DNA from 3 places in the Bacillus shivajii genome. Region 2 is predicted to be linked to each of the others. Evidence: riboswitches for the same ligand, from Rfam matches in the RefSeq annotation. Region 2 holds a riboswitch; each other region holds the start of a gene.

Region 1 (3,281 bases), 1.9 Mb from region 2:
CACTCGGTCTGATAAAAATAACGCTTCATCTACATCATGGGTAATGAATAAAACCGTTTTTTGCCACTTTTTCCATTGCTCTAATAACCATTCTTGCATGGATATCCTAGTTATCGCATCTAAGGCACTAAATGGCTCATCTAAAAGCAAGACATTAGAACCACTTAAAATCGTCCGTAAAAAAGAGACTCTTTGTTTCATACCTCCAGATAAATCACCCGGATATTTGTTTTCGGTACCTTTCAAACCAAACTCTTCTAAAAGGCCTCTTACCTGTTCATGAGCTTGGCGTTTCTTTACCCCTTTTAATTCTAGTGGCAAAGATGCGTTATCAATAATCGTTCGCCAAGGCATGAGCAAATCTTGTTGAGGCATATACCCAACATGACCGAGTCGATCCTCAAACACCTCACCGTTGATCAATATATTACCAGCAGTAGGTTGTTCTAAGCCGGTAATTAATTTAAACAATGTACTTTTTCCTGATCCACTCGGGCCAACGATGCTTACAAACTCACCAGGCTTTACGTCGAGTTGAAGGCTATCAATGATTAATGTAACGTCCTGCCCTTTGTCCTTTGCATAGTGAAAGCTGACACCTTCAAACTGTAATACTGGTTCACTCATCTGTTGGCCACATCTCTTGACGATAAGACATATCCCAAAACATATACTCAAACCGTGTTGTATTTAAGAAGATTTCCTCTAGTTTTACAAGCTCTTCTTCTGGCTTTCCTGCGGTCAACTCGTCAAGTAAATCAATGCACCATGTTGCCAGCTGACCAAATTCGTCAGAGCTATACATTTGAATCCACCCTCCGTAAAATTCATGCTCACTTGCTCCAGGCTTTTCATTCAACTCTTTACCGATTTCCCAGTAGCTCCACATACAAGGCAAAAGAGCGGCGACAAGTTCGGCTAAGCCTCCATTTTGACCGACATGTAACATGTAGTGTGTATATGCAAGCGTTGTTGGAGCTGGTTTTGCTGTTTCGAGCTCTTCTTCACTAATTCCAAACTTTTTTGCGTACTCTCGATGCAAAGACATTTCCTCGTTTAGAGTTGAATCTAACAAGTTAGCAAACTTCCCCATCGTCTCAACATCTTTTGCCTTCATTGCACCAATTGCAAATAGTTTCGCATAGTCAATTAAATAAAGATAATCTTGGATCATAAAAAATCGGAATTTGTCCTTTTCTAACGTTCCTTCCCCAATCCCTTGCACAAATGGGTGGGCATGGTTTTTACGCCAAATCGGTTTCAAGTTTTCGTGTAATCGTTCACTAAATTTCATGCTTTTTCACTCCTTTATTTTTTAATGACTCTAACTATCGTTAAAACATCATAAACAAAACTTGGCTTATCGCCAAGTCCTAATGGCGACAGCCTTAGTTGCCACAAGCATAACTCCATTGATTAAACTTCGAGTTGCGACGAGTAACCGCAGGAGCACAAAGCAACAGCTTCGTCGAAATAACTCCGACCTGCGACGAGTAAACGCAGGAGCAGTTACTTTAATCCTTTAGCAAAGTTAAAAATTCTTAAAGTGTGACAAAAAATAAAACCACTCCTATAGCAAGAAGTGGTTAAAAAACTTAATAAATTTTTGCACGTATATTGAAAAAAATACACGTCATTCATTTATCATATTACACTTCTTCCCTACGCTAGTACGAACTAGATCAGGTTAAAAGGGTTAAGACCTGTCGTCTCTCTCAGCTTCGATAAGCACCCCTAGAGTGATTCTATTTAATTTTCGAAATCATTAATCTATGAATATTTGTACCATACTTATATGGTTTAATCAACAACTGAAGAAAATATATGACAGTCCCCCAAAAAGTATAACCATTAATTTCTAGATGCTTCCAGGTGCCAGGCACCTGGAAATTTTATGGAATCAACTAGAGGACCTGTAGAGGGTTTAACGGTTATAAATAGAATTTCTTATTTATTCAAAACTTCTTTCCAGCTCATCGACTAAGGTACCGACGTAAGCTACGGCTTTTTTAATCGGATCAGGTGTTGACATATCGACGCCAGCTAGCTGCATAAGCTCGAGTGGTTTTAACGTTCCTCCAGCTTTTAAAGCAGAAATCCATCGATCAACAGCCGGTTGCCCTTCTTCCTTGATCGTTTGCGCGGCTGCTGTTGAGGCGGTTAACCCTGCAGAGTACGTATATGGATATAGTCCCATATAATAATGAGGCTGGCGCATCCACGTTAACCCTGCCCCGTCATCGATTTCAACCGCATCGCCCCAAAATTGCGACAACAACTCCTTTTTTTGCTCACATAGAAGTTTAGCCGTAATTGGCGTTCCTTCGTCTGCTAAGTCGTACACACGACGTTGAAGCTCGCCTTCTAAAATATGAGTGACAAAGTTGTGATAATACGTTCCTAAGGACTGGAGAATGACCCACCGGCGCATTCGATCATCATTTGGCTTCGCTAAGATGTGCTGGCTTAATAACATCTCATTCATTGTTGACGGGGCTTCTATAAAATATCTAGACGGACGAGTATTCGAGATGTTTTGATAACGACCAGCTAACCGGAAGTGACCGGCATGACCTAGTTCATGCGCAAGCGTAAACGCATTTCTCATCGAATCACTCCACGTCATTAAAATATACGGGTGAACACCATAAGGACTTGAGCAGAACGCTCCAGAACGCTTTCCGACGTTGTCAGCACGATCAACCCAGCGACTGTGCACTCCTTGCTTCATGATCTCCATATATTCAGGCCCCATCACTTCAAGTGATTCTAGGACAAGCTTTGATGCTTCTTCATACGTAATTTCAGGTTCAAATTCTGGATCAAGTGGCGCTTTCAGATCACTAAATTTCATTTGTTCCAACCCGAGAACACGTTTTTTCAACTTCGCATAACGGCGCATATGTGGCGCAAGCTCCGTTTGTATTGTATCTAACTGATTATGATACATCTCTTTCGTGACTTGTTGCTCATGAAGGAGCATATCTGTAACTGAATCATAGTTTCTAAGGCGCGCTTCAACGACTTGTTTTTTCACTTCTGTCGCATATGTCGCAGCATACGTATTTTTATACTGCTCTAGTGTCGCAACAAACGAGTCATACGCGTTTCGACGTAGCTCTGTATCTGAAGAGCCTTCGTAATTAGGAAATGAATTAAACGTTAACGGATGTTCTTCACCGTCATCTGTCGTAAAAGAAGAAAACTGCATGTCTGACGTCTTGCTACGTTCATAAGTCATATAAGGTGCATTCATCACTTCACTAAAAGCGGCTAGTACT
Region 2 (3,281 bases):
GGCTGGAAACTCCCAGCGTGTGGACGCATTCTTGGAAACGACACACCGACTTCTGTTTCTAGAAAATTATTTTGTAAATAACTCGCGTGCCTTCCTGTCATATAGCATTCTTTTCGCCAATCATCCATCCCCAGTAGTGCCCCAATATTTACTGAGCGCATCCCGGCTTTCGCTCCTCGTTCTGGTGTATCAAGACGATACTTATAATCTCGCTTCGGACCAGCAACATGAATATCTCGATAAATTTCTTCGTTATAAACTTCTTGATAAACCGTTAGTCCATCGACACCGCATTCAACAAGCTCTTTATATTCTTGTTCATCTAGCGGTTGAATTTCAAGACCAACAGATGAGAAATACTTCTTCAAAACAGTCATACTATCTTTTAAATAATCAACTGATGAATGAAGGCGAGATTCTCCCGAGAGTAAAATAATATGTTTAATCCCTCTGTCAGCAATAATCTTTGCTTCTCGGTCGACTTCTTCCATCGTCAACCTACGTCTTGGAAAATCATGATTGACACTAAAACTACAATATTTACAGATGTTCACACAGTAATCAGATAAATAGAGTGGTAAATATAGCTGCATTGTTTTTCCGAAATGCTGTACTGTTAATCGATGAGCTTTTTGCGCCATTTCCTCTAAATAACCTTCTGCAGCTGGAGAAAGTAAAATGAAATAATCTCGTTCATTTAAACGGTCTTTTTGTAATACTCGCTCAACATCCCATCCTGTGATCGACTCAAACATTTTACCATACGGGAGGTCGCGAATTTCTAACAGTTCATTGTAAAAACTCATGTTTTTCGCCTCCCATTATGTGTTTAAAAAGCCTGTTAAAGGTGAAGATGCTTTCGCTTTTGATGATATTGGGCCTAACCCCGCTAAATAACCTTTCCTACCAGCTTTTACAGCTAAATCAAATGCTTCTGCCATTTCTACAGGGTCTTCAGCTGTTGCAATTGCTGTGTTTACAAGAACTGCATCAGCTCCCATCTCCATCGCTTCAGCTGCTTCAGACGGTTTACCAATACCAGCATCAACGATAACTGGTACGTCAATTTCATCAATAATTATTTGAACCATTTCTTTCATACGTATCCCTTTATTTGAACCTATCGGTGCACCAAGTGGCATAGTCGCTGCCGCCCCTGCATCAACCATTTTCTTTGCAGACATTAAATCTGGATTCATGTAAGGGAATACAACGAAACCTTCATTTGCTAAGATTTCAGTAGCTTTCGTCGTTTCTTCATTGTCTGGAAGTAAATATTTATTGTCTGAAATCACTTCAATTTTAATCCAATTCCCCATCCCACAAGCTTTTGCAAGTCTAGCAATTCTAATCGCTTCTTCTGCGGTTCTCGCGCCAGATGTGTTCGGCATTAAGATACAATCTTTTGGAATATCATTTAGGATATCCTCTTCTTTCGCTTCTATATCAACACGGCGTAATGCAACCGTTACAACTTTAGACTGTGACTTGCGGATCGCTTCCCCCATTTTCTCATGATCCGCAAATTTGCCAGTCCCGACAAATAATCGATTCGAAAGTGTTTTTCCCCCAATTGTTAATACATCATTCATTTGTACCCCTCCGTCTAGTAGATTCTTGATTTGTCCCCAATAAAAAAATGCTCACCTGAAGGAGGTAAGCATTGAGTGATAACTTTGATAACGTTAACGCAATTGCTTCCCTCCGTTGGCCTTAACCAATTCAGGTTCAAAGAGTTGGATCATAGACCCTCTCAGCCAATCAAATTGGCACCCCTAGCTTTTTGGCTCTTTTCGTATAACTTGTTGCTTCACAAAACCGTTACAGGCGGACGCTTTCACCTCAAGGCACTAGTGCGACATCCGTTCTAGCTTCGCTTTACTCGCTATCACGGTGTCTTCTTTGCCGCGGGCACGGCTTTAGCTAAGTTTGGAAAGAAAATGCACTTTCTTTCCAAACTGGATCTTCAGCTCGTGCTATTCCCGCCGGAGTCGCCGCCTTTCACTGTTTCGAGTTTATACTTATCACTTCATAAGCAACACTTTTTACCTGCGACTAGTAATCGCAGGAGCAAACATTTAGAAAACAGCTTTATTTTTATCTTACACGTTTAATCATAACAAATATTATAGTGTTATGTAATATCGATCTGCAAAAACTTATCAGTCCCCCACTTCAAACATGATCGACATGTTAAAATGATTTATGGTAGCATAAATATAACAAAATAAATAGTTTCCACTAGGGGCGCCGCGAGGCTGAGACAAGATCCTTACTTGGTCCCTTTGAACCTGATCTAGGTGATACTAGCGTAGGGAAGTGGAACGGATACAACTGAGAATACGAAGGTTTCAGTATGATTATTCTAAATAGCTTCTACCTTCTAAAATCGTCGCACCGTTCCCCTTTTCGAGCGGTGCTTTCTTTTTGGAAATTTTCAATGAAGGGTGAGAGATAATATGATAGCAAAAGCATTAACAATTGCTGGCTCCGACAGTGGAGGTGGAGCTGGGATCCAAGCCGATTTAAAAACATTTCAAGAACTAGACGTTTTCGGTATGTCGGCAATCACTGCGATCACTGCTCAAAATACATTAGGTGTTCAAGGCGTTTACCCTGTTGAGTTAAAAGGGCTTGATGAGCAAATCACCTCCATCGCCGAAGACATCGGTGTTGATGCGGTCAAAACGGGTATGTTATTTGATCAAGAACGTATTCGACTTGTCGCTGAAAAAATTCGTTATTACAAATGGAACAATGTCGTCGTTGACCCTGTGATGGTCGCAAAAGGTGGCGCTTCTTTGTTAACAAATGACTCAACAAACGCACTTATTGAAGACCTCCTTCCACTTGCAACAGTGACAACACCGAACATTCCAGAAGCAGAAGCGATCACTGGAAGAACGATTGAATCAATGGAGGATCGAAAAAAAGTTGCACAAGATTTTATTAACATGGGTGTAAAAACAGTTGTCATAAAAGGTGGGCATAGTGATGAAGACGATTCGGTCGTTGATTTATTATTTGATGGAAACTCTTTTCACTTTTTCAAAACACCGCGAATTGATACGAAAAACACACACGGTACAGGCTGTACATTTGCGTCAGCTGTCACTGCTGAATTAGCAAAAGGAACTCCGTTACAGCCAGCGATTGAAAAAGCGAAGGAATTTATTCACCTTGCAATCATCCATTCTTTAAAAATTGGTGGTGGGCACGGACCAACTAATCACTCTGCATACAGAAATCACCCTGAACATGAGGAGGTGATCTCGTGGCAA
Region 3 (3,281 bases), 150 kb from region 2:
AAATTTATTGAAAAAGAAATATTAATCCGTTATCCAAAAGCAAAAATCGAATGGAAACGTCCGATCAGCGATTTACTAAAGAAGATGAAAAATGAGGAACGACTTTCATTAAAAGAATAAACAAGGGCTACCCTATCAAGCTGTAAAAGATCAATCAGGATATCGAGAAAACTTGATACGATCCAGCCCTTTTTTGTCATGTTACTGATGGGTTCATATAAATATTAAAGATAACAAAGATGATAATGATAGGCAAAATAATTGCTAATAAATTACATACAACTCCGGCAATCGCTATATACTTTCCTTTCTGAGCGGTCTTTTTCGTCTCAAGCAGAGCGATAACACCTAATATCATGCCTAAAAGGCCTAATATCATTCCGATCCAAACAAAAACGATGAACAAAAGAGCAATGATTCCAACTACTAAAGAAACGACAGCCTTTGTATTATTTTTTTCTATTTTTCCTACTTGAAAGCCAGTCACCTTCAGGCCCCTTTCTTCTCAAACTTAATTGAATGATTAAGTGAAAAATGATCTTTTCTTGCATCATTTCATACATATACAAGCGTTGCAATGATATGCACTACAGCAAATAAAAGTTATAGTCAGTACCGATTGAATGATTCTGATATAGGAGGAAGAAATGAATACTCATAAATCAATCAGCTGTGATCATTGTGCAAAAAAATTGACGTATCGTACTGATCTCGTTGTGGCAACAGTTTTTCTAGCGGTCGTCCCGTACTGTCACAATTGTTTTGTTAAGAAAATTAAAGGTATGTCTACACTACTTGTGGATAACACACCAGTGAATGGCACAGCCTCGAACGTTTTTTCCGTTTTAGCACTCATTTTTTTACCTCTTTTATTTTTCATCGATTCGCCAGTTAGGTGGGGATTTATAGCGCTTATTCTCCTCTCTCTTGGGTATAGAGCTTATTCTTACTTTGCATATGAACGTCACTTACATTAAGATTAAAATCAATGACTTTACAAAACAAGTTTTTTATCGTTAGAATATAAATAACAACATTATAACCGTAATTCGCACTAGGGGTGCTATAACGCTGAGAGACAGGTGAAATTCCTGTTAACCCTTTGAACCCGAACTAGATAATACTAGCGTGGGGAAGTGCCAGTGACGTCATATGAATATGATACGTTTGACTATCACTGCATTTCCTTGTGGAAGTGCAGTTTTTTTATTGCCCTTTAAGCGAAAATACGGAACGATGTTGAACATATTTTCAAGGAGGAATATTTTCATGCAAGGATTAAGTTGTGGAACTAGTAGAATTGTTGGATGTCGTTTTTCCGTTTATCCAATGACCGACAGATTTGTTGATGTCATTAAAGGAGCGCTAACGGAAGTTGATACGAGCAAAGTATGGATGAAAACAGATGATGTAAGTACATGTATTCGCGGAAGAAGTGAACATGTTTTTGATGTAACAAAAGCGATTTATGTTCATGCTGCAAAAACGGGTGTACACGTTGTCTTCAATGGAACATTTTCAATTGGTTGTCCTGGTGACTCTGATGGAGATACGTACATGTCAGAAGATGATGTCAGGTTAAACGAAGAAGCATCTCAACAAGAAAATATAGAAGTAGCTTCGCAATTTGCCCTCTATCCGATGAATAACGAAAATTATATGCAAGTCATTGCAGACCAGATTGGTATTGCTAAGGAGCACGGGACATTTACAAAAGGTGTTCATTACGCTTCACGCCTTGACGGTGATGCAAATGATGTTTTTAAAACGTTAGAAGAAGCGTTTGTCAATGCTTCGAAAACAGATGAACGTAGCCATGTGACGATGACAACAGCAATTTCAGCGAACAGTCCATCAAAGAAAGATAAATAAGGGGGACAAGTGTCATGACGAGTAAATGGAATTTACGTGAAATTGTCCTTATGTCGATATTAGGTGTCGTCTTCGGAGTTATTTATCTCCTTTTTTACTTTTTCGGTCAAGGCTTAAGAAATGTGTTAACTCCATTTGGCCTTGGTCCATTTGGCTACGAAGTGATTTTTGGGATTTGGTTCATCGTTTCGATCATTACAGCTTATATTATTCGAAAACCAGGAGCTGCACTTATCTCAGAGACAATTGCTGCTACGATTCAAGTATTAATCGGAAGCCCTGCAGGACCGCGACTGATTATCACAGGAATTATCCAAGGACTAGGTGCCGAAGCCGTGTTCGCTGCAACAAAATGGCAAAACTACACAACAAAAGTTCTCGTTTTAGCCGGAATGTCTGCGGCTATTTTCAGCTTTGTATGGGGATGGTATATCTCAGGTTTTGCTGCATTATCTACTGAACTTGTAACAGCGATGTTTATTGTCCGTCTCATTAGTGGTGCACTTCTAGCTGGTTTATTAGGTAAATACATTAGCGATCAACTTGCCAATACCGGTGTACTACGAAGCTATGCTCTTGGGAAGGAGTGGAAAGCACAACGTGAAAACAAAGCATCTTAATAAAGAAAGTCCTCTCATTTCTGTAGAGGACTTCTCTTTTGATTATGACTCTCAAAAAAATCCGACGATTAAAAATATGAATTTACGAATCGAAAGAAATGAAACGGTTCTCCTAATGGGACCAAGTGGCTCAGGAAAAAGCACGCTAGCCCTTTGTTTGAATGGATTATATCCAGATGCTGTAGAAGGTTGGAAAAAAGGGAGTATTTATTATAAAGGAGAAAACATTGAGTCATTTGAAAAAGGTGTATTAAATAAGAGAATCGGTGTGGTCTTCCAAGATCCTGAAAGCCAATTTTGTATGGTAACTGTCGAAAACGAACTTGCCTTCACAATGGAAAACATCCAAGTTCCTCGTGAAGAAATGAAGCCACGCATTGAGAAGATCGTACGTCAAGTGGGGATTGAATCATTACTAAAAAGGCCAATCCATGAACTTTCCGGTGGACAAAAACAAAAGGTTGCTCTTGCTTCTGTCCTTCTTTTAGAACCGGAATTAATCATTTTAGACGAACCGACAGCAAACTTAGACCCCTATTCACGTAAAGGGTTTATTGATTTGATCGGTCAATTAAAAGTAAATCATCATTTAGCCGTTCTCATTATTGAACACCAGCTTGACGACTGGCTATCATTTACTGATCGTGTCATATGCCTAAGTCATCAAGGGGAAAAAATTGCAGAAGGAGAGCCTGGCTCGATCTTTTACAAAAATGCAGATTTGCTCCTAAAAGAAGGAGTTCATTTACCGAAAGTGGTCGAAACGTACTTAAAGCATGGTCAGCCATT

The links. Region 2 has a riboswitch for thiamine pyrophosphate ahead of LGQ02_RS16080 (thiazole synthase). Riboswitches for the same ligand answer to the same signal wherever they lie in the genome.
Region 1: linked by a shared signal. The riboswitch ahead of tenA (thiaminase II) and the one ahead of LGQ02_RS16080 (thiazole synthase) in region 2 are both predicted to bind thiamine pyrophosphate.
Region 3: linked by a shared signal. The riboswitch ahead of LGQ02_RS15390 (Ykof family thiamine-binding protein) and the one ahead of LGQ02_RS16080 (thiazole synthase) in region 2 are both predicted to bind thiamine pyrophosphate.

What each region holds. Positions count from the first base shown of each region.
Region 1 is NZ_CP084703.1:787,502-790,782, reverse strand. It holds gene LGQ02_RS03810 (ABC transporter ATP-binding protein) at 1-627, opposite strand, end outside; gene tenA (thiaminase II) at 620-1,294, opposite strand; TPP riboswitch at 1,643-1,746, opposite strand; gene pepF (oligoendopeptidase F) at 1,952-3,281, opposite strand, start outside.
Region 2 is NZ_CP084703.1:3,311,611-3,314,891, forward strand. It holds gene thiH (2-iminoacetate synthase ThiH) at 1-806, opposite strand, end outside; gene LGQ02_RS16080 (thiazole synthase) at 822-1,592, opposite strand; TPP riboswitch at 1,683-1,787, opposite strand; TPP riboswitch at 2,234-2,335, shown strand; gene thiD (bifunctional hydroxymethylpyrimidine kinase/phosphomethylpyrimidine kinase) at 2,460-3,281, shown strand, end outside; gene thiE (thiamine phosphate synthase) at 3,275-3,281, shown strand, end outside.
Region 3 is NZ_CP084703.1:3,165,314-3,168,594, forward strand. It holds gene LGQ02_RS15375 (sigma-w pathway protein ysdB) at 1-120, shown strand, start outside; gene LGQ02_RS15380 (DUF4190 domain-containing protein) at 197-487, opposite strand; gene LGQ02_RS15385 (hypothetical protein) at 648-977, shown strand; TPP riboswitch at 1,047-1,152, shown strand; gene LGQ02_RS15390 (Ykof family thiamine-binding protein) at 1,270-1,872, shown strand; gene LGQ02_RS15395 (ECF transporter S component) at 1,887-2,492, shown strand; gene LGQ02_RS15400 (ABC transporter ATP-binding protein) at 2,473-3,281, shown strand, end outside.